Regions from separate parts of the Marinococcus sp. LNHM3E3-2.2 genome, predicted to be linked through region 2. Evidence: a T-box and tRNA genes for the amino acid it is inferred to sense, from the RefSeq annotation. Region 2 holds a T-box; the other regions hold tRNA genes.

Region 1 (5,994 bases), on a different contig from region 2:
GTGAGGAAAAGCTCGAAGTGTACACCACACTTTTTGCCTGGGAAGACTTCACAAAACAGATCGGCGGCGATCATGTGAATGTAGAAAACGTCGTACCTGCAGGGTCGGATGCGCATACATATGACCCAACGCCGCAGACACTAACAAACATTGCGGAGGGAGATATGTTTGTTATGACTGGAAACGGGATGGAAGGGTTTGCCGACGAAGTGGAGAGTACTATTGGTAATCAGGATGTACAGATAGCCAGGGTGGCAGAGGCGGCCGGCGAGGAGGAAGCCCATGATCATGAGGAGGGCGAATCTGAAGAAGAACACGCTGAGCATGCTGAAGAAAGCCACAGCGGGGAAGAGCACGACCACAGCGGTACGGACCCTCACGTATGGATCGACCCGGTTCAGGCGAAAGAAGCAGCCGGCGTGATTAAAGACCAGCTGGTAGAGGCGGATCCAGATAATGAGCAGGCCTATGAAAGTAATTATGAGGAACTGTCGGCGGAGCTCGATGAATTAGATGAGCGGTTCCAGACTCTTGTGAATGAAAGCAGTAAAAATCAATTTATTGTTTCCCATGCAGCATATGGGTACTGGGAAGAACGATACGGATTGGAAGAAATTGCTGTTAACGGCGTAAACGCCCAGAGTGAACCTTCCACGCAGGAAATTAACAATATCATCGACACAGCAGAAAAAAATGACCTGAACGCCATTATGGTGGAGGAAAACATCCCTTCTGACACCACAGATGTTCTTCAGGAAGAAATCGGAGCAGAAGTGTATACGCTGAATAATCTCGAATCAGCCAGCGATGAAGAGATTGCTGATGGCGCGAGCTACGTATCATTAATGAATCAAAATATCGATAACCTTGAAAAAGCATTGAACGAATAACTTTTCAAGCTTCTCACTTGTGATTTCCTGTTCTTATCCGCTACAATATAGGTATTCGGTGAAGGAAAGGAAGGATTTTAATGAATTTTGATTTTTACGTTAATGATATAGTACAAGCTTCCCGGGATGAAATCGAAGAAGCGGGCTACCAGTCTCTTCGTACCCCGGAAGAAGTTGATGAAGTGTTGAACAAGGAAGGCACGACACTTGTTATGGTAAACTCCGTGTGCGGCTGTGCTGGAGGCATTGCCCGTCCGGCAGCAGCTTACATGACAAATTATGATACGAAGCCGGACCGGCTTGTGACCGTGTTCGCAGGTCAGGATAAAGAAGCGACCGAGCAGGCCCGTTCTTACTTTACAGGATTCCCGCCGTCGTCCCCATCGTTTGGGCTCTTAAAAGACGGAGAATTGGTGCGCATGGTTGAGCGTCATGAAATTGAAGGCCACGAGCCGATTCAGGTTGTTCAAAAACTCGAAGAAGCTTTCGATCAATACTGCACAAAATAAAAAGTGCCCTCCGGGGGCGCTTTTTTTTGTAAAAAAAAGCTCCTTCCTAAAGAAGGAGCCTGTAGAATTTATTTTTCCAAATGATAGATGTTGCCGTCCTGCTCTACAGTAGTATCAACATCCGGAAATACAATTTCGCTTGTTTTCGGCTCGAATTCCTGGGAAGTTTCAAAACCAACCCGATAGTCATTACTTTTTGTTGAAGGGCCTTCCTCTTTTGTCACACTGTACCATAGTGTTTTGCCATTAGAAGCGATTGTTGTCTGCGGTTCTCCTACGTTAGCTTTAAATGTTACTTCTGCCATATGCTATCCCTCTTTCTTCGTGTAAGATCTATTAAGGATTCTTCCCTCTGGAGCTTTTGATTTAAACGTCAATTGCAAAAATAAGAAATGGCAGGGAAGTGCCTTGACGCTCAGCTTTATATTCGTGGTATACTGTTTCGGAATACATAAATGAAAAGGGCGGAGACAAATGATTCAGACGCATTATGAAAAAATTCAGGAATACTTAAACATGAATGAAGAGATTTCGTACGAAGAGTTCCGTGATTACTACCAAAACGTCATCGATGAACTTGATGCAAACGCATCCGGCTATGAAGAAGATCAGGTGTGGAAGGCCTTGTTTATTACCGAGAGCATCATGTCCAATGCGGAAGACCGCCAGAAGCGGACGAAAAAAAAGCAGGAGTCCAAGAAGTTCGGAAAGATGCAGGAACGTTCCAGAGTGTATTCCCAGCATTTTACTAAAAGACTTCAGGAAGCAGGGTACAGTGAAGAGGATATCAACGAACAGTTTGAAAAAATGCTCGAAGGCTCTCCCGGGGAAGTGTAATTAAAAAATGGGTTGACTTTCATATTCGTTCATTGGTATAGTATTCATTGTCTTGTTAAAACATATGACAAAAGCGCCTATGGTGAAAGGGATATCACTCGAGATTCCGGTTCTCGCATTCCAGGTTCGAGTCCTGGTAGGCGCACCAATGAATAAATGTGTAAGCAAAGGAGCTATTCCTTTGCTTTTTTATTTGTTTTTAGGCTGGTACGAATGCAGAAGAGGGCGCTGCCGGGATGAAAGGCGCCAGTCAGTTTCCCTCTGCCTGTGTTTACGATATAATATAAGAACGAATGAATAAACTGAGAGGTTTTTTAGATGGGGAGATTCCGAATTGGATATCGGACGCTGAAAACAGCAGTAGGCACGGCTATATCCGTATACATTGCCCAGCTGCTGCAGCTGGATTATTACATATCAGCAGGTGTCATTACCATTCTTTGTATTACAACGACTAAAAGGGGCTCTCTGACTGTCAGCATTGAACGACTCGTTTCCTGTGTGATTGGGCTTGGGGTCGCTAGTGTATTCTTTGAACTGATAGGCTATAATCCGGTGGCCATCGCTGCACTCTTTCTCATCAGTATTCCACTCAGCGTAGCAGCAAACGCTGCCCGGGGTATCGTCACAAGCAGTGTTATCGTCCTGCACCTTTATACAGAAGAACAGGTAAGCGCAGGTATCTGGATGAACGAGCTCGCGATTATTTTTATCGGCATTGGGGTAGCTTTAATTATGAACCTTTATATGCCGAGCAGTGAAAAAAGTCTGGCCCAGGACCAATTAAGCCTTGAAGACGCTTTTCGCAAAATTTGGGAGGAATACGCAAACTACCTTCGTTTTGGAGATAATATCTGGGACGGGGCAGAATTTTCGGATGCAGCGAAGATTATTGATGAAGCTAAAGGAAAAGCCCTGAGAGATATAGACAACCACTTCCTCCGGGATGACGACTACTTTTATCACTATTTCCGTATGAGGGAAAAACAGTTCTCGGTACTCGAGAGTATCCTGCCGTTTATTTCTTCGATTGATCAGTCAGTGCCTCAGGGCCATAAAATGGCTGATTATATGGATGAATTAAGCGACGCTGTTTCCCCGGGTAATACTGCCGGCTATTTTTTATACCGTCTTGACGAAATGAAGTATGAAATTCAGCAGATGGAGCTGCCTAAAACAAGGCATGAATTCGAAATACGTTCCTCTCTGTTTTATATTTTGTATGAAATTGAAGAATACCTGCTCATTAAAAAAATGTTTAAGCCCGATCCGAAGCGTACGCATACAATATCGGGCAAACGATTAAACAGACAGATGGCACGCAGAAACAAATAAAAAGCAGAACAAGTAGGTATGAAAACCCGCAAGTTCTGCTTTATCCGATACATACAAGGATTGACGTTTATTTAAAACATCACCGCTCCGCCCATTAACAGGCTGCTGCCGACAAGCGCAAAGATCATAATGTAAATAATGACTTTCTGCATTCTAACCCCCGCTTTCAATAAAAACTGATGCTCAAATTATAACACAGCAGGCAAAAAAATATATAATAAACCTAAGCAACCCGCAAAGGAGTTATAATAGTGATGGCAAATCAGGAACGTTTAATACAGGAATTTATCGAACTGGTGCAGATAGACTCGGAAACGAAGCATGAAGCCAAAATCGCAGATGTCATCAAACGCAAATTCCAACAGCTTGGCCTCGAGACAAAAGAAGATAATGCCAAAGCCCTGACAGGACACGGAGCAGGAAACCTGGTCTGTACGTTAAAAGGTACAGACAGCACAAAGCCGGCAATTTATTTCACCTCTCACATGGATACAGTCGAACCGGGGAAAGGTATTGAACCCGAAGTGCAGGATGAATATATCGTTTCAAGCGGGGAAACCATTCTCGGAGCTGATGACAAAGCAGGGATTGCGGCGATGCTTGAAATGATAAAAGTACTTCAGGAAGAAGATGAGCCTTATGGTGATGTTCAGTTTATCATCACAGTCGGGGAAGAGTCCGGCCTTGTGGGCGCAAAGCATCTTGATACCGGGCTTGTGCACGCCGATATGGGTTATGCGCTTGATAGTGACGGACCGGTTGGCACGCTCGTCACGTCAGCGCCGTACCAAACGAAAATGCACGCGACTATTTACGGAAAGAAAGCGCACGCAGGTGTGGAGCCGGAAAAAGGCATTTCAGCCATCAGTGTTGCTTCTAAAGCAGTGACTAAGATGCCGCTTGGACGAATTGATGAAGAAACAACAGCCAACATCGGAAGCTTTGCCGGAGGCACGCAGACAAATGTCGTATGTGATGAAGTCGTGATTTCTGCTGAAGCACGCTCCTTTAAACCGGATAAGCTGAGCAGACAGATAGCTGCGATGCGCGGGGCTTTCGAAGAAGCAGCAGAAGAAATGGGCGCCGAGGCATCTATTGACATACAGCCAATGTATGAAGGATACGTGCTGGCTGAATCAGATGATGTGGTGCAGCGTGCTGTGCAGGCCGCAAACCGGCTCGATGTGGAGCCGAGAACTGTACAGAGCGGAGGCGGCAGCGATGCCAACGTGATTTCCGGCTACGGCATACCTACCATCAATCTGGGCGTCGGGTATGAAAATATCCACACTACGGAAGAACGGCTGCTTATAAAAGAATTTGTGAAAGTACCAGCGTTTATGGCGGCCATTGTAACTGGACCGGCAGAAGACGCGTAAAGGAGGACAGTATACGCGTGGATATTCATCGTCTTCAGGGAAATATTAAATCACCGCTCCCCAGTGTAAAGGAGAGAAAAGCCGAAAAGAATCCGTTTTCGGAAATGATGCAGACCGAACAGTCCAAAACTTTCAACCGGCAGATGGGTATCATGCTCGAACAGCTCGATCAGCAGGGCAGGCGTTTGATGGAGCACCAGACCATTCCAGAGTTAAAAGAATATAAACGCCTTGTAAGAGAAATTATTACAGAGCTCAAGGACTACGGATTGAACCTGCATGAAGAAAGGTCGTTTGGCAGCGACGGACGGCTCAAAACCCATCAGCTGATTGAAAAGATTGATAAAAAATTAGTGGAAATGACAGACCAGATGCTGCAGCAGGAACAGGAGCCCCTCTCCCTTCTCGATATGACCGGGGAAATAAAAGGCATGATTATACATCTCTACGGATAAAGGAGGGCATCTATGAGTATAAAGGTTTTATTCATCTGTTTAGGAAACATCTGCCGTTCGCCAATGGCAGAAGCGCTTTTGCAAAAGCACCTGCAGGAAGCAGGAGTGGAAAATAAAATCAGCGTGGATTCAGCCGGTCTCGGTGATTGGCATGCAGGCTCGCCTCCGCATAAAGGAACGATTGGTGTGCTCGAACAGCATGGTATTCATGCCGGTCCGGGAACCGCCCGGGTCGTGCAGTCCGGAGAAGAAGCCGACTATATTGTAGCTATGGATGAACAGAACCTTGAGATGCTTCAGGACTTTCACGTTTCCACTAAAGACGGCAGGGTATGGAAACTGTTGGACTTTCACCCTGAGCGTCGGAGTGAAGACGTCCCTGACCCTTATTTCGATAATAATTTCGACCACGTGTTTGAACTGGTTAATACGAGTACCTTTCATTTATTACAATGGATCAGAGAGCAGGAGAATGTATAATGGAGCATATTCAAAAAGCGATACGATACGTGGATCCGCAGGCAGAAGTAACCAATATAGCAGGCCTCTCCGGGGGAAGCATCAGCTCTGCCTACCGGGTGGATACAAA
Region 2 (5,994 bases):
CATCGAGCGGCAAAAATGATCGTAGTATGGGTGTTAGGCGGATTATTCCTCATCAATACGATATGTTTTTTTGTCGTTCCATAAAAACATAATAAAAAAATGATCTTCTCTAACGTATTAGGAGAGATTATTTTTTTATTATCAAGAATGCCTCCCAAAAAGTACACATTAAGAGTCAAAAAGATAGAGTATATACAATTGTTTCGCAGAGGTACCCGTTTGATGGAAGAAATCATGAATAATAAATTTAATTAGAAATGAAGGCTAAAAATTCTTTGCCGAATTCAGAAGTGCCTGACTGCCATAGTCCTTGTTCAGACATAGTCGTATGAAGCGATTCGTGAAAAATCAATCCATTGTTGTATAAATCAATGACTATTCGATCGTAAAACCCACGTTCAGAATCTAGTTCTGGGAAGGCCATGGTCAGTATAGAAGATTTTGCCCCCATTGAAATATTCGGTTTACTCCCCTCTTTAAAATGAATATTTGGGTTATCCAAAAAATAGAGTATCCTCAAATGCCATTCATTAAATTCATCAATATAAGTTAGAAACATTTGCTTTTTATTTTCTCCAATATGAAGCTTAGGTGTATTAGAAAGGGCATTCATTAATTTCACTCTTTTTTCTGACTGATGCGTCTTCAAGGCCACATTATATACTTGCATAGCAATCGTTAAAAACTCTTCACTCTCTGCTAATTGCTGAATATCATGTCCTTCTTCTTCTAATATTTTCAACCTCTCGTCCATATCTGAGAGTACTTGTTCTCTTCTTTTTGTAGCAGGACCTACAAACACTTGGCCAAAAAGTTCTGATAAAAGCCCTCCTGCCACTGGAACTGCACTTAAACTTCCTTTTGCAATCGCATGGCCCACTTCTTTCGTCTTATCTTTCAATTATTGACACTCCTTTTTCCAAATGTGCTTTACCTATATGATTGTAAATTACAAAAAATCATTTTTATTTCATATTGAGATTATCTTTCCTTACTTATTTTTTCATATAATCCAAATCAAGTACATAACAAGGAAACTATTGCCAACTATTCTTTGGATCAAATTTCTATTTATGGAGCGTTGCAAAAGGTAGACCTTTTTAGTCATTGTATATGTCGACCTAAAAAAGCACTATTGCGTACCAAAAGGTCTTGAATTATTTTTAGCACGTTCTAAAAAGAACATGGATGTTTTGGCACGCTATTAAACTACTTTGCCATATTTACTTGATTCGGAGTCGGAATGACCTTCTAATAGGCTTGTCGTAATTCTATAAAACAGCTGAAGTAACGAAGCCGATAATAAAAAGCATAAATAAACAGCAGCGCCCTCTAGAAAGATAGCGCTGCTGTTTATTTATAATGATTTATTGTTTCAGTGTCCTATACGCAGAAAGCTTTTGTTCTTCGGCAGAAACCGATAATATTCTTCGGTGCCGTATATACATCAGACAGCTGATGGCCAAAAGGAGGGAAGCAATGATGAAAACGATGCGCACTCCCGCTGTTTCCGCCAGTCCTCCAACCAATAATGAAGAAAGGCCAAAAAAGCTGGTCAAAATAACGTCTCTGGAAGAAAATACCTTTGCCAGCTGCTTTTCTTCCGTATGGGCTTGAATCAGAGAAATTTGCGTAACTTCCTGAACCTGCGTCGGAATACCGATCAAAAGGGAAATGAGCAGGGCGAAAGCGTTGGAAGCTGGAAACGCGAACCAAAAGGTGAATATCGCAACACAAAACGAGCTGCCGATTAAAAAATACCGGGCTTTAGCCTGAAGAGCTTTTTCAAACCGGAAGCAGAGCATACCGCCAATCATCAGGCCGGCGAAAAACGAAGCATTGATGTAACCCCACCACGACTCATTTTCCTGAAGCACATCGGCAACATACACATACAGTAACGCAGCGATCCAGATGGCTGCTGTTAAAGAAGTGATGCCATCGACAATAAACATGGTGCGCAGCGGACGATGCTTCCATACATACTTCCATCCCGATTGAATGGTTTCTGCCATCGATGAAACCGACGAGGTTTGCAAAGAAGCGTCGCTGCTCTCAATACGAACACCAAGAAGCAGTAAAGGAATTATCATAAAAGTAAGGGAAGTGCCTATAAACACTGCACCTGGTGGAAACAGTACGATGAACAGAGCGCCAACAGGCCACCCGGTTAATTGAATCGTTTGGTCAGAAACGGACATCAGGCTGTTTGCCCAAACCAGAAAGCGCCGAGGGACGATTCTGGGAAGAGAAGCGTTCCGGGCAGGCGTGATCCAACTGTCCAATACGGCAATCAGGCCCACAATGATCAACGCCCAAATTAAAAATGAAGACCCGATAGCTGTTAAAAGAAGCATGGGCAGGGTCATCAACAGCAGCCCTTTACCGATAGATGCCGAAGCTAAAATCGATCTCAGGTTCCCTTTTTCCAGTATCAAAGGAGCGAACAAGCCGCCAAGAAACCGGGAAAACGTATTGATAAAAGGAATAAGAGAAACGAGAAACACGGAAGAAGTGCGTTCGTAAACGACGCTGATGATACTTACAAGATAAAAAATATCGCCGGCACTGGCGATGGACTGATTACTCAACAACAAAAAGAACGAACGTGTGCTGCTCATCATATCACCCACTGTATTTAGTTTTTATATGGGGAAGATGAGCTGCCTACATGAGCTTTCGTCCTTTCGTGAAAATAGTTTTGTTGGATGCTTTAAATATGGTTGTTATTAAAATATCACAATTTATGGAAAAAGCACAGTCTCGAAAACCATTTTTGTAATTTTAAGGTTGATTTTTCTATCTTTTACATATACACTTCTTCATTAATAAATCATATTCGGGGAAGAAGAGAGTAATGATGCGGCCGGTCTGGCAGCGACTCAGGGACGGTGGAAGCCTGGGAAACGGTGCATGATGAAGCGCACTTCGGAGGAACGGTCTGAAACCAAGTAGGAACCGTCGGGTCATTTCGTTATCAATGGGCAAGGAGGTTCTTCGGAACAATCGGAGTGGTACCGCGGGTAAGATCTCGTCTCTATACAGAGGCGGGATTTTTTTATGCTATAAACAGGAGGAAAAGCAGATGATCGAATACGAAAAGCATTATGCCGAAGCCATTACCCCGCACATTCAGCATGTGTTGAATGTCGAGGAGGTCCAGGCGTTGATTGAATATCCAAAATATGAGGGGCAGGGAGATCTGGCGTTCCCTTGCTTTGCGCTGGCCAGGCATTTCCGAACCAATCCTAAGGAAATCGCTGCCGAGTTGGCCGACAGCATCAACAGCCCGTTATTTGAAAACGTGGTGGCAGATGGACCATATGTGAATGGGTTTTTAGATAAAGCAGCTGTCAGTCAGCAACTTCTTCAGCGCATTCAACAAGAAGGAACGAATTACGGGACGCATGCATGGGGGAGAGGGAAGACCATTACGCTGGATTTTTCGTCACCTAATATTGCGAAGCCCTTTTCGATGGGGCATTTACGGTCGACGGTGATCGGTAATGCCATGGCGAACATTGTCCAAAAGTGTGGATACACCCCGGTCAAGATTAACCATGTGGGGGACTGGGGGACCCAGTTCGGAAAATTAATGGTGGCTTATACGCGCTGGGGATCGGAGGAGCAGGTACAGCAGAATACGATTAAAGAACTGCTGGATTTGTATGTACTGTTCCATGAAAAAGCGAAGACTGAGCCGCATTTGGAAGAAGAGGCACGTCAGTGGTTCCGAAAGCTCGAACAGGGGGACGAAGAAGCAGCCCTTCTCTGGCGTTGGTTCCGGTACGAATCCCTGCAGGAATTTTCAAAGATTTATAATCTATTGGGTATAGAGTTTGATACGTACCACGGCGAAGCCTTTTATAACGATCGGATGGAGGGGGTGGCGCAACTGATTCAAGAGAAGGAGCTGCTGGTAAGATCCGAAGGAGCAGAAGTAGTCGATTTGAGCGACCATCAGCTGCCGCCGTGCCTGATTCGAAAATCCGATGGGGCTACGCTATACGCCACACGGGATCTGGCCGCGGCAATCTATCGGCATCAGAAGTACGGGTTCGATCAATCGTACTACATTGTCGGAGACGAGCAACGCCTGCATTTTCAACAGCTGTTTTTGGTTTTGGAAAAGATGGGATACGATTGGGCGAAGGGAATGATCCACATCCCGTTCGGCTTTATACTGCAAAATGGGAAGAAAATGTCGACGAGAAAAGGAAAAGTGATTTTACTGGAAGAAGTGATTCAGGAATCCATTGATCTGGCGCAGCGAAATATTGAGAAGAAAAACCCGGAGCTTGGGCAGAAGGAAGAAACTGCGCGTATAGTCGGTGTTGGAGCGATTATTTTTCATGACTTAAAGCACGAACGGCAAAATAATATCGAATTTCAATTCGAGGATATGCTGCGGTTTGAAGGAACGACAGGGCCGTATGTACAGTACACGCATGCAAGAGCCTTTTCGATTCTAAAGAAGGCCGGTTATCAGCCGTCTTCAGTGGAGCAGGGATTAACGGATGCTCCGAGCTGGAATGTCATCAAAGCGCTGGCAGCTTTTCCGTCGGTTATTGAAAGAAGCTACCATCAGAGTGAGCCTTCGGTCATTGCCAAGTATTTGATTCATTTAAGCCAGAGCTTCAACAAATACTACAATCAGGTACGCATACGGAGGGAGGACGAGGAGCTGCCAGCCAGACTGGCCCTGGTACATGCAATGGCGATTGTGTTGCAGGAGGGGTTGCGTATTCTTGGTGTTCAGGCACCCGAAGAAATGTAGAAGAGATTCAACTAATAATATACCCCGTTAAACCAACGGAGCCATCAACCGCCCGGGGGAGGAAGAAGGAAAGACGTTTTCTTTCTTTTGGCTGCCTCTCCATCAGCGGCAAGTATTAGTGTCGGGGTATAGTGATTACATTTATCGTCTGTAATAGTTTTCTCAAGCTTCTATAACTAAACAAGGAGGTGTTACTAAGATGATTCATTGCCGAACGATCAGGAAACGGGACTATATTTCTCTACCGTTGCTTTTTGATGTATTGGGGTACACGAGCACGCCAGAGGATATCGTTAATCGCATGGACCACTTAATGCAGCTGCCGCAATACGAAGCAATTGTCGCTGTAAATGATAAAGAAGAAATTTTCGGGTTTGTTGGCTTGGGGCATATGCATTATTTTGAAAGAACGGGCACATATGGAGCTATTTTAGCTATGGCAGTGAGAGCAGATAAACAGCGCCAAGGCATTGGAACAATTTTAATCGAAGCCGTAGAGGTCTGGGCGAACCACCTTGGATGTGATGGTGTAGTAGTTTCGAGTGGTAATCGAAATGAACGGAAGGCGGCACATCAGTTTTATCAAAAACATGGGTATCTTCGCGAAGGCTCGAGCTTTGTGAAACGTTTGGAGGAGAGCGGGAGCAAAAAATAATGATTCGGCTAAACTTCAGCAAAAAGGGGGGTTATCGATGAGAGAATACTGGATTTCTGGCAATAATACGGTTTTACACTGCCTGGACAGTTCTCCGGATACTAGGGAGACAACTCCTTTATTTATTAGTCCGGGATTATCCGAACCTGCTGAAAACTATATTGATACGATCCGGGCGTTAGAGCCCCGGCGGTGTATTGTTTTTGCGCATCGGGGTAGAGGGAAAAGCAGTGCGCCAACATCAGGATATACTTTGGAGGACCATGTGAATGATATAGAGGCAGTTGCGAATTTCTTTGACCTTCACCGCTTTTATCTGATGGGGTATTCGTGTGGCGTTTCCTACGCCTTGGGTTATGCGCTACGACAACCCTCCAGGCTGGAGGGATTAATCTTAGCCGAATACCCCGCAGTCGATAAACAAATGGGTCCGGGATGGGCTGATCATTACTTGCAGACCTCATATGGAGACCAAAGAGGTAGCGATCTCATGGACGAGCAGGTCGTTCGGGGAATCGAACGAGATGCCCGGGAGTTCTCGTTTCGTTCCTCTCTTCATTAG
Region 3 (5,994 bases), on a different contig from region 2:
CCGGTAGTAGCAATATGGAATGCTTCCCGGATAATTCTCGGAAGGTCTTCCACCGTTCGAGCCTGGAAATTATGCTTTGTGATCGGCATCGTAATGCCCAGGATGTCCGCTTCCTGGAAGGCGTCCGTACCAATCACTGATGTTGCCACCTGGCCGGTCACAACCACAAGAGGGAGAGAATCAATCATGGCGTCGGCAATGCCGGTTACCACATTTGTAGCTCCGGGTCCTGATGTTACTACACAAACACCGGGCTTCCCTGAAACTCTTGCGTACCCTTCTGCTGCATGAATGGCGCCCTGCTCATGACGGGAGAGGATATGCCGGATACCGGTACGGTAGATTTCATCGTACGTCGGAAGAATGGCTCCGCCGGGATAGCCAAAAATGGTATCTACATTTTCCCGGGCCAACGCCTGGATCAGCATGCTTGAGCCACTCATTTCCTGGTTTTCATCCTTCAATTCGCGCCCTTTTACTTCTCTCACTCTTGTGTTCATACTCGCTCCTCCTTTTATACTCAAATCACTTTTTTCTCCATGCCTGCTTCAATGCCGCCACCCTTAAAAAGGACCTCTCCGGATAATAAAAAACGCCCTTTCACCTCCAATAGACAGCTGCTGCTGCTCTAAAGGGGCGAAAAGACGTCTGCTTTTCACGGTACCACCCTTTTTTACAATAAGCTCGCACTTATTGCCTTAAGAACCGTTTTTCCGGTTCGGTTTGCCATAACGGAGGCCGTGTCGGCATCCGGCCTTCCTTACTCAGGTTCAGGAAAGCTCTCAAGGGGGAGTTCAATACGATTTCCTGCTGCTCTTTCAGCCACGGCAGCTCTCTGTGAAGGAAAATCTATTATTTACTGGTCCCTGTCGTCGATTTATCAATACTATTTAATTATATTGTACATCTAATCAGGCAATTAGCCAATCTCTATGCGGGAATTGTCTGAATAAACTTTTACTCCGTCTTCTACTACCTTTTGTCTGAACGCGCGCAATAGCCGGTTCGTCTCTTCTCCCGGCTGACCATCGCCGATTACTCTTCCATCTACCTTTACAACGGCAATGACTTCTGCAGCTGTCCCGGTCAGAAAAACCTCTTCTGCGGTGTAGACATCGTGCCTTGTAAACGCTTCTTCGCGCACATCATATCCCATATCCTCGGCCATTTCCAGGATCGCCTGTCGGGTGATGCCCTCTAAAGCCCCGATGTACCCTGGGGGTGTCATCAGCACGCCGTTTCTAATAATAAAGATATTGTCTGCGGAGCCTTCCGCCACATAACCCTGGTCGTTAAGCATTAAAGCTTCACTGACCCCTGCAAGGCTTGCTTCCATCTTCACCAATATATTATTTAAATAATTTAATGATTTCACTTTCGGACTCAGCACATCCGGCCGGTTCCGCCGGGTAGCGACTGTCACAATCTCAAGACCGTGCTCGTAAAATTCTTTTGGATAGATTGCAAGCTCCTCTGCTATAACTATAATAGAAGGGTTCGCACACGATGCCGGATCCAGGCCAAGATTTCCTACACCTCTTGAAACAACAAGCCTGATATAAGCATCTTCAAGTTTATTTTTCTGCAGCGTCTGCCTGATAATTTCCGTCATATCTTCTTTTGATTGAGGGATATCAAGCATAATCGATTTCGCAGAGTGGTATAAACGCAAGAGGTGTTCATCCAGTTTGTAAATATTTCCGTTATATACGCGAATGCCTTCAAAAACACCGTCGCCGTATAAAAAACCATGATCATATACGGAGATTTTGGCATCTTCCTTTTTGACGAACTCTCCATCCAAAAATATCCATTGTTCCGCCACTGATATCACCTCTGCGCCCCTTCAATCTATCTTCTGCCTTCTTAATGCATAGGGTAACGTGTACACCCTCAAAAGGCAAATGTTCTTTCTCTGAATACATTTTTAACGTTTGACGTATATATTACGCCGAATACAGTTTATGGTCAACCATTTTGTATAAACTTTTTAGATAATTTGTACTTCTGCATCAGATATATGCTCTATTGTCCATGATCTCGAAATATAATCTGACACTTTTCTTTTCTAAAGCCCGAGAAAAAGTACCCTGAAGCGTTTTCTTCGGCTTCTTTTCCCGCTGCCGGAAATAAATAAAAAGAGACAGAAAAGGAGATCCCCTTCTGTCTCTGAACATATCATTAATTAAATTAGGAAATGGTGTCCCAGGCAGGACTCGAACCTGCGGCCTACAGCTTAGAAGGCTGTTGCTCTATCCAGCTGAGCTACTGGGACATCTGTTTTTTGCGACATTCATTATGTTAAAATATTTTTCCTTAAAAGTCAATAAAGGTTTCCGGAGGGATTTTATTCTCCCTCTGGAAACGGAAAGCTTTGCGAAAGTTCAAGAAGCTCGCTGCCTGACTCTCTTTCATAGAAATGAACGTTGATCGACTGGCCCTGGTTAGAGACATTTACAATAGCATATGTCTGTTCAGGACGCTCCTGTGGGAGAAGCAGGCTTCCTGGATTCACAAAAATCGTTCCATCCTCCTCAAACGCCCCAGCTATATGAGTATGCCCGGAACAAACCAGATCAGCATTGATCTGCTCAGCCTTGGAAAAGAGCGAAGCATAAGACGTTTTCACCTGGTACAAATGACCGTGGGTAAGGTACGTTTTAATATGGCCTACGTCCACTGTTAATTCATCAGGAAAGTTTCCCGGACTGTCTACATTGCCCTGGACGATATGCACATCGCTTAACAGTTTATTTTCAGGTGATGCTTCCGAATCTCCGCAATGCAATACAGCACTTACCTCATTCTGATGACGGTCAAGTACCTGCTTTAATACTTCTTCACTTCCATGATTGTCGCTTACCACTAAAATGTCCATTCGTTCTGCCTCCAGCTCTCTATGATTCGTAAAAATTATTTTCAGTCGTCCTGCAGAAGATTTTTTCCCTGGACCCGTAGCTTTTCAAGTGCATTGCCCCTGTGGCTGATACGGTGCTTTTCTTCTGCAGTCAGCTCTGCCATCGTTTTCCCGTAGTCCGGCAGGTAAAACACAGGATCATAACCAAAGCCGTTATCTCCAGCTTTCGATTCTGCTATCTCCCCTTCACATGTTCCCGTAAATGTATGCACGCTGCCGTCTGGAAATGCCACAGCCAACACACATACAAAACGGGCACTCCGCCCGCCACGGGGCACCTGCTTCATTTCATGCAGCACTTTTTCTATATTCGCTTCATCATCTTTTTCTTCTCCTGCATAACGAGCGGAGTAAACACCCGGACGTCCGTCTAAGGCGTCAATCTCCAGCCCGGAATCATCTGCAACTACCGTGCAGTTGAGATGATCTCTTACAGCCTCGGCCTTAATAATCGCATTTTCTTCAAAGGTGGCTCCGGTTTCTGGAATGTCATCAATATTTTTCTCCAGTAACGATTCCACTTTATACCCGCTGCCAAACATGTGTTCAAACTCTTTGACTTTTCCCGGATTTTTCGTAGCTATTACTACCGTGTTCATTTATAACTCCCTTCCGCTGTCATCGTCTGAAAAGCTCTCCTGGATAGAAGCTGCAGCAGGCCCGATAACCTGCTTTTGAAGCTGGATGATTTCATACATTCCCGCCTCTGCAGAGTCGAGCATACTGTTAAGCTGTCTTCTTGTGTACGAGGCTTCTTCGCCCGTGCCCTGTACTTCCACGTACTCGCCTTTTCCCGTCATTACTACGTTCATATCTACATTTGCCTGCGAATCTTCTGCATAGGCAAGGTCGAGGATCGTTTCCTGTTCCGCGTTAAGCCCTACAGAAACAGCTGCTAAATAATCTGTAATAGGGAAGCCTTTAAATTTCCCCAGCTCATGGTAGGACTGCACAGCCATAGCGAGAGCAATAAAAGCTCCTGTCACCGAAGCCGTACGCGTTCCCCCGTCTGCCTGAATCACGTCGCAGTCAATCCAGACGGTGCGTTCCCCGAGAAGCTTCAGGTCCACGACCGCACGGAGAGCCCGCCCGATTAAGCGCTGGATTTCCATCGTTCTTCCGGTAAGCTTGCCCCGGGCCGCTTCGCGGATATTACGGGTTTCTGTTGCTCTTGGCAGCATCGAATATTCGGCTGCGATCCAACCCCTCTTCTCTCCGCGCATAAAAGGCGGAACCCGTTCTTCAATACTCGCTGTACAAATTACCTTTGTCTGTCCAAAGGATATAAGTACTGAACCCTCCGGATGCTTTAAATAATCTGTTTCAATTTGAATAGAACGAAGCTCATTCCATTCCCTTCCGTCCAATCGATTCATACAATCTTCCTTTCTTTTCACTTCCGGCAAAACGGTCGTCATTATCGAGTTGAATGGACACGACCTGCTCTATATCCTGGTCCATCCATTGGTTTGCTATACTCCGAAATTCTTTTTCGGGCCCGGTCGTGTAAAACCTGTGAAACGGAGGGGTTTCTCCCGTATTTAACGTTTCATGATAATTAAGCAGTGTGCTTACTTCCCTGGCTGTTTCATCACCGGATGAAATTAACTGGATGTCCGGTCCAACCGCTTCCTGAATTACGTCTTCGAGCAGCGGATAATGAGTACAGCCTAAAATCAGCGTATCATATGAAGCTTGTTTTAAAGGCAGCAGTGTCTGCTTCACAATATCAAGAACGGCTCTGCCCTCGTACTGCCCCTGTTCTACGAGCGGTACGAAGGGCACGCAGGCAAGCGAGGTGATTTCGACCTCTTCATTAATAGATTTCAACGCCCGTTCGTAAGCACCGCTGTGAATGGTTCCGCTGGTGCCAATCACTGCTACCTGATCTGTTTTTGTCACCTTCAACGCGGATATGGCCCCCGGTGTTATCACACCTATGACCGGAATATCCAATATTTGTTTTACTTCCTCAAGCACCACGGCCGTTGCCGTGTTGCACGCAATCACGAGCATTTTAATATTTTCAGACTGCAGCCGTGCAATCATCTGCCAGGTGAACTCCCGTACTTCTTCAATTGGACGAGGTCCGTATGGACACCTGGCAGTGTCCCCTATGTATATCATTTCTTCTTTCGGCAGCTGCCTTAAAATTTCGCGGGCAACAGTCAGGCCTCCAAGACCTGAATCAATAACGCCAATAGGTTGTTTCATATTCGCTTCTCTCCATTTTCAGACCTTGTTATCCGGCTTGGACACCAAACAGGCTTTCTAACCTTTCCTGTGTAAATCCTGAGCTGCTGACAATTTTATAATTTCCGTTCAACAGCTTTTTCAGCTGAAAAACATCAACTTTTTCAGTATACAAGAAAATACACGTTTCATCACCCACAAAAAAGCCCGGAACCTACCAACGGTTCCAGGCTTTTTGTATTTTTCTCATTCCAGCTTATTGAATGACAAATCCTCTGCTCTCAACAAGTTCAGCAATTTCATCTGCTGTGGAACATTTCATTGCTTCTTCTACAAGACCCTCTGCGTCCGTTTTTTTCAATGAACGGAGCTGGGTTCTTGCTGGAAGTACTGAAGTCGCACTCATACTGAATTCATCCAATCCGAGTCCTAAAAGAAGAGGAACCGCTACAGGCTCGCCGGCCATTTCGCCGCACATACCTGCCCATTTGCCTTCTTTATGAGCGGCATCGATCACATTTTTAACTAAGCGAAGGATTGCCGGGTGATAAGGCTGATACAAATGAGCTACTTTTTCGCTCATACGGTCTGCAGCAAGTGTGTATTGGATCAAGTCGTTTGTCCCAATACTGAAGAAATCTACTTCTTTGGCAAAAATTTCTGCTGCTGCCGCTGTGGAAGGAATTTCTACCATAATACCTACTTCAATATCTCCGGAGACCTCGATGTTTTCATCCTGCAGCTCTTTTTTGGCTTCTGCAAGCATCGATTTTGCTTCACGCACTTCTTCTACTGTTGCCACCATCGGGAACATTATTTTTAATTTCCCATAAGAACTGGCCCGCAGCAGAGCACGCAGCTGCGTCCGGAACATATCCTTCTCT
Region 4 (5,994 bases), on a different contig from region 2:
CCATCCACCGCCCAGCTTGGAAGCCTCTGGCTCCGTATTCATATCGATACGAGCAGCAATCTGCAGTCGGATAAAAGCGGCGTCGGAGCGAATGCCATCGAAAAAGCACAAAGCGTGATTGAGGCTCTGCAGAGCTACCGGGAATACGTCAACCGGGATGAACAAAAGCCGCCGGAATTTGCCCATATGAAAGAGCCGATCGACGTGGAGGTAGGAACGATGCACAGCGGGGACTTTGCCTCCAATATTCCTGTAGAAGCGACACTTGAGGTTCGTTCTGCGGTTTACCCGGGGAAGGACCCGGCCGAAGGCAAACAGGATCTAATCGATTGGATTCTTGATAAAACAAAAGATGATGAGTGGCTTCGCGAGAATCCTCCGTCTTTTGAATCCTTTGGTTTTCATGCGGAGGGTATGGTGATGCCTGAGGATGACCCTCTGTTTGCCAAACTCGATGAAGCCCATGAACTGGTGACCGGAAAACAATGCGGCAGACAGGCGATTCCGGTAACGACAGATGCCCGGTATTACGGCCTTTATTATGATACGGCTGTTACATGCTACGGCCCATCAGGCGCAAAAATGCACGAACCGGATGAATGGGTGGACCTGGAAAGTGTAAAAAACGTAACGAAAGTGTACGCAGACTTTTTAATCCGCTGGTGCGGCATTTATAAAAAGGAAGGGGAAGGCTGATGAGCTATTCGCGTGCCCTTATTGTGATTGACTACACGATGGATTTTGTAGCGGAAGAAGGTGCACTTACCTGCGGGGAGCCGGGTCAGAAAATCGAAAACGCTATTTATCAATTAATTGAAACCTATCAGGCCGCGGATGATTTTGTCGTATTTGCCCTCGACCGTCACGAAGAAGGGGAGGAGTATCATCCGGAAACGAAGCTGTTTCCTCCCCATAATATAGCTGGAACGAAGGGAAGGGATCTGTATCGAAGCATTCAGAGTCTGTATGAATCTATACGACATCAGCCGAATGTTTGGCAGGTGGACAAAACAAGGTATAGTGCATTTGCAGGAACAAGCCTGGAACTGAAATTGAGAGAACGCGGCATTACCGAGCTTCACCTTGCCGGCGTCTGTACCGATATCTGTATTCTTCATACAGCAGTAGATGCCTATAATAAAGGCTTCGATATCGTCATCCATCAGGATGCTGTAGCAAGCTTTGACGAGGAAGGACATGAGTTTGCGCTAAAACACGCACAAAATATTTTAGGGGCGTCAGTCCAATAGAAAGGAAGAACAGCATGACCGGACAAAATAACCAGGGGCCGCTCGGTGTTGTGCATCAACAGATCGCTGAAGCCTCCCAGCTTATTCAATTGCCAAATACTGTAGAAACAATACTGAAATACCCGAAAAGAAAAGTGGAGGTCCAGTTCCCGGTGGAAATGGACGACGGCCACACCCAGATGTTTACCGGCTACCGGACGCAGCATAATGATGTGCTTGGTCCGGTGAAAGGCGGGCTCCGCTTTCACCCACAAACGGATGAAGAGGAAACGGAGGCGCTGGCCGCATGGATGACGTTTAAGTGCGCGCTTGTTCAGATTCCGCATGGCGGAGCAAAGGGAGGTGTCGTCTGTGATCCTTCCATGCTGAGTGACCGTGAGCTTCGCCAGGTCAGCAGAGGATACACAGAGGCCCTGTTTGACCTTCTGGGTCCCAATAAAGATGTGCCCGCCCCGGATGTGTATACGGATCCAAAGGTCATGAGCGTCATGATGGATACCTACTCCCGGATGGCAGGCGGTCACGAGCCCGGCGTTATCACCGGCAAGCCACCTCTTGTCGGCGGTTCAAAAGCAAGAGAATCAGCCACGGCCCGCGGCGCTGTATATATTATCGAAAAAATGCTTGAGCAGGAGAACAAACGTCCCGAAGACATACGCGTGGCCGTACAGGGTTTTGGCAACGCCGGACAGATCGCCGCGAGACTGCTGTACGATTTAGGATGTAAAATTGTGAGCGTCAGCGACTCCAAAGCCGCCCTGTATGATGAGGAGGGGCTTGATATTCCGAGAGCCCAGCAGGCAAAAGCAGGAAACAGCGGCCTGCAGGAATACGGAGAAAACTATCTGCTCGAAAATAACATGGACATTCTTTATACTGACGCTGATATTTTGATACCTGCTGCCATGGAAGGCGTTATTACAAAAGATAATGCAAACCGGATAAAAGCCCCGAAGATTATGGAGCTTGCAAACGGACCGACAACACCGGAAGCAGATCATATTTTAAAGGACCAGGGCCAGGCAGTATATCCGGATATTTTAGTGAATGCCGGTGGTGTTATCGTGTCGTATCTGGAATCCGTTCAGAACCATATGAACTACTATTGGTCTGAAGATGTAATTAATGAATGGATGAAGGAATTTATACTCGAAGCATACGAACAAACGGAAAAATCAGCCTACGAACACAAGACCACCAACAGAAACGGTGCAATGATTTTCGCGATGGACCGGCTGCAGGAAGCAATGGAGTACCGTGGCTGGATCTAAAAAATTAACAAATTCTGCATGAATCTATAGTCACAGGGGAGTCAACAAGATAAAATGCTAGTGTGAGCTTTTCCGGAAACGGGAAGAAAAACTGCTAAGAGTTCTAGGAGGGATTAGATGGATTGGTCAAAAGAATTTGATTTTCATAAAAACGATACGGAAGACAGTACAGCAGAAAAAATGAAACGAATCAGCAAATGTATTGATAAGCTCTGGGGAGATTTCGACGAAGTCTTAACGGAAATTGTGGAGCAGGGCGGGCTGGAAAAAGAAGATTACAGAAAACGGTTCAGGGATGAAACATTTACGATTGAACTTCTGGAGTCCGAGTTAAAAGGCTCTGTCAGCGGTCATTTTGATCGTAACATCGATGTCATGGTTGATTTGACACTGGATGAACCGAAAAAGAAATCGCTCAGCCAGGTCTTCCTTCCAAACGATAAACTGTATCTGATCGACACGCGCAGCAACCAATGGGTAATTGCCGAAGCCGGCAAAAAACCAAAAGACTGCACAAAGCTTGAGAAAAAGCATATCGAGCAGATATTCGCTCACATGCTCCGTGAGTATAGAGTAACGAAATAACAAAACAGAAGAAAGCATCCAACTTGACGGTTGGGTGCTTTCTTTCATCAGGTGCTTGTGAAAGGAAATCTTGACAATAAGCGCATTTCCACGTATTCTTACATTTGTCTTTGTTCACCGGAGCAAAGGTCATAGTTATACACATAAGCCCTAGTAGCTCAGGGGAAGAGCAACAGCCTCCTAAGCTGTAGGTCGCAGGTTCGAATCCTGCCTAGGGCGCCACTTTCACGATGTGCAAAGCAACGATTGGGGCAGGATTTTATTTGCGCCCTCGTTAAAAGCAAAAAACTTATTAAATTAATTGAATGTTATTCTTCGAGTGATATTTATGATACTCAACTCCTCTTTCTGTCGATATTTTGATAGATAGGGGTTTTTTTGTTATGCCCAAAAAACCGATTTATGACCGCAGGTATTTTGTGCCGGCTGGGGTGACGCCAGGTTAAACGGTAGGTCTATGGCGCAGGACCGAGGTAGCGTCTCGCATGGCATGCCTGGACTCAGAAGGGAAAGGCCTTGCCAACTCGTCTGCGGCATTGGAAGTTGTGGGGCGGGCAGTAAAAGGCGTGGCGTTTATGTGGCGTCACAAGCTTATTAAAGCGACGCTGAACGGTTATACGTTCGCTACTTCTTTCGCCGATTGATTGAGGAGAAACGCCGATAAGTGTACGCAAAAAGGACGCAAACGCATTGGTTCGAGGAAGATGCGGAAGTTTACGAGGCTTGATGTTGATTGACGATTTGACTGCTAAATGCTTCTCGTGCGTGATCTCCGAAACATTTTGATTGAGCGCTGATTCAACGGAAAACAACGAAAGGAAACGATGAACGAACGCAAATGTTTATGGAAGATTTTATGCAAGTGATGCGAAGTAGGAACGTTAACATAACCGGGGATTTGGTATGCATAAACGGAGGAAGTTATGGGAAATACGATCGTCCTCCATAACCCTTATTGTATCAGCGTCACAAATTTTCGGTTGTTTACATAATTAAACATCATCGACAGGCAATTTGTATAACGGTTAATATAATATATATGAAGAAATATCGAAGGTGGGCCGGTCATGCCGCGCAAAAAACTCCGGAGGGAAGTTGGACAGCCTTAGCAGCGGGTTTAGTGCACCATGTGCTCGAAATAGTTGCAAACATCCGGGATTTTAACGGCTGTCGTGTAAAGTGGGCGTAAAGTGATGATTTTGTTGAGGAAGAAGGGTTCTTGCTGTATAATATAGGAAAAAAAGGAAGTGCGTTGGTGTATGAATAATTGGCCGCCAATTAATACGAATAAATTCCTTGAAGATTTTACGGAGCGAAAGCGTAAGGTGTTCGAATTTACCTCGCCTAAGATGAATATGGCCGAAGAGTGGGCGAAAACAATAAACGTTAATAAACATATGACTGAAGCGATGGGCACAAAAAGGTTTGCACAAAAAATGACTGAAAACTTAGCGCAGACGATGCAGGAAATGAGCCGTTCCCCGATCGAAACATTGCGTCAAGCAATTGCGGAGCAAGAACAGCGGCAAAAGGAATTGCGCGAAAGTTTGTCGTCGCTATTGAATATGAAAATGGCCGAAATTGCGAACTATTTTACCACAACAGACATATCGCTAGATTTTCCGCAAGAAGAAGCTGAAAGCAGACGGATTAGGGATGCCTGGGCGAGCATTAACGAATGGTTTTTCGATGTTTGCAATTATACTTATACACTTTACTCCACGAAACCGACACTCGAGTTGCTTGTTAGTCTAAAGAGCGCGGTTACTTCGTTCGAGTTTCTTAAAAAATGGATCGATAAGCTTCTCGAATGGATTATGTAGCTGCTAATGTACAACTTCCCTGCAAAATCACCGTATCATAGGCGTTTATGACCAGTAAGCGACCGGGTTAGGTATTTCGGAGTCTAAAAGCCCACATAGCGCTTATTACACGCTCATAGAGGCATCCCTGCACAAGTCACCGCTAAATGCAAAATATTTCCTAAGTATGATACACTAGATGGAAATACCTGCGCAAAATGGTGGTGTTTCTCGAATGTATACGAAAGATCAGAAAACGCAAATCGAAACTCCTAACGGCAGACTTACGCAAGTGGACGCAGTAAATCGTAAAAGGCATTGGTGGGAATCTTTGATATGCTCCCCTTTAAGTAGACAGATGAAATAAATCATCTGTCTACTTAAAGGGGAGCATTTTTATGTTTCATCGATCTTATTCGACGAAGAAAAAATTAGAGGTCCTCCATGCATTCCATGAATGGACGGAAAGCAGGGCCAGTTTTTGTCGCTACTGGAAGATCAACGAAACAACGTTAATCTAATGGATGGATCGGTATCACCACCACGGAGTTGAAGCATTAACGGAGTCCAGGCAGTGGAAGAGGTATTCCCCGGGGACGCAAACGGGAAGTCGTGGAAACGTCCTTGACGGGCAGGTTATCCAGTCAGAATATTCTTCTTATCTACGGCATTTCGAGTAGATCCGTGCTTCAAAGGTGGATTATGCAGTGTCATGAAGGGACCCTATTTACAAAACGAGGAGGTTCCTCGATGACACACGCACGCTCCACCACCTTCTTTATCCCTGCATAGATGCGATTCCTGGCGGACTTACTTAAGCTGAGCCAACCAAATATTTTGGCAGCTCGCGACTCTGTTTATATCCGCTATAAGAATAGAGAGCCGTTCCCTGACATAACGAAAGCCCACCGGAGCTTGGCGGTGAACCAACAAAACTCGAAGAGCAGGCTTGCGGTGATTCAATTAACGTACGGGAGCGTGGTTGATTAGAACTCGGAAAGAGTAATAACAATGGCAGCAAGATCAGAATCCGCAAAGTCGACAACTGTTGTTCCCTCGATCTTGTACGATTTTCCATCTTTCACA

What was found. The T-box of region 2 lies ahead of argS (arginine--tRNA ligase). A T-box ahead of a tRNA ligase gene usually reads a tRNA of that ligase, here a tRNA-Arg.
Region 1: it has a tRNA-Arg gene. The T-box ahead of argS (arginine--tRNA ligase) is inferred to sense a tRNA for this amino acid. The anticodon was not compared.
Region 3: it has a tRNA-Arg gene. The T-box ahead of argS (arginine--tRNA ligase) is inferred to sense a tRNA for this amino acid. The anticodon was not compared.
Region 4: it has a tRNA-Arg gene. The T-box ahead of argS (arginine--tRNA ligase) is inferred to sense a tRNA for this amino acid. The anticodon was not compared.

What each region holds. Positions count from the first base shown of each region.
Region 1 covers NZ_JBQLIC010000015.1:15,353-21,346, reverse strand. The annotation lists gene ACTRXF_RS14305 (metal ABC transporter solute-binding protein, Zn/Mn family) at 1-890, shown strand, start outside; gene ACTRXF_RS14300 (BrxA/BrxB family bacilliredoxin) at 971-1,399, shown strand; gene ACTRXF_RS14295 (hypothetical protein) at 1,468-1,704, opposite strand; gene ACTRXF_RS14290 (hypothetical protein) at 1,874-2,236, shown strand; tRNA gene ACTRXF_RS14285 (tRNA-Arg) at 2,310-2,384, shown strand; gene ACTRXF_RS14280 (aromatic acid exporter family protein) at 2,555-3,571, shown strand; gene prli42 (stressosome-associated protein Prli42) at 3,643-3,723, opposite strand; gene ACTRXF_RS14270 (M20/M25/M40 family metallo-hydrolase) at 3,826-4,950, shown strand; gene ACTRXF_RS14265 (YaaR family protein) at 4,968-5,405, shown strand; gene ACTRXF_RS14260 (low molecular weight protein-tyrosine-phosphatase) at 5,418-5,885, shown strand; gene ACTRXF_RS14255 (fructosamine kinase family protein) at 5,885-5,994, shown strand, end outside.
Region 2 covers NZ_JBQLIC010000006.1:167,243-173,236, reverse strand. The annotation lists gene ACTRXF_RS10355 (hypothetical protein) at 1-84, shown strand, start outside; gene ACTRXF_RS10350 (hypothetical protein) at 248-901, opposite strand; gene ACTRXF_RS10345 (MFS transporter) at 1,368-2,621, opposite strand; T-box leader at 2,834-3,042, shown strand; gene argS (arginine--tRNA ligase) at 3,089-4,777, shown strand; gene ACTRXF_RS10335 (GNAT family N-acetyltransferase) at 4,977-5,432, shown strand; gene ACTRXF_RS10330 (alpha/beta fold hydrolase) at 5,470-5,994, shown strand.
Region 3 covers NZ_JBQLIC010000008.1:132,124-138,117, forward strand. The annotation lists gene ilvB (acetolactate synthase large subunit) at 1-500, opposite strand, end outside; T-box leader at 630-882, opposite strand; gene ilvE (branched-chain-amino-acid transaminase) at 920-1,825, opposite strand; tRNA gene ACTRXF_RS11995 (tRNA-Arg) at 2,199-2,275, opposite strand; gene ACTRXF_RS12000 (metallophosphoesterase family protein) at 2,348-2,878, opposite strand; gene ACTRXF_RS12005 (XTP/dITP diphosphatase) at 2,920-3,516, opposite strand; gene rph (ribonuclease PH) at 3,517-4,293, opposite strand; gene racE (glutamate racemase) at 4,262-5,131, opposite strand; gene ptsP (phosphoenolpyruvate--protein phosphotransferase) at 5,367-5,994, opposite strand, start outside.
Region 4 covers NZ_JBQLIC010000013.1:2,123-8,116, reverse strand. The annotation lists gene ACTRXF_RS13760 (ArgE/DapE family deacylase) at 1-696, shown strand, start outside; gene ACTRXF_RS13755 (cysteine hydrolase family protein) at 696-1,250, shown strand; gene ACTRXF_RS13750 (Glu/Leu/Phe/Val family dehydrogenase) at 1,265-2,521, shown strand; gene ACTRXF_RS13745 (hypothetical protein) at 2,639-3,106, shown strand; tRNA gene ACTRXF_RS13740 (tRNA-Arg) at 3,254-3,328, shown strand; gene ACTRXF_RS13735 (hypothetical protein) at 3,592-3,750, shown strand; gene ACTRXF_RS13730 (hypothetical protein) at 4,366-4,929, shown strand; gene ACTRXF_RS13725 (hypothetical protein) at 5,895-5,994, opposite strand, start outside.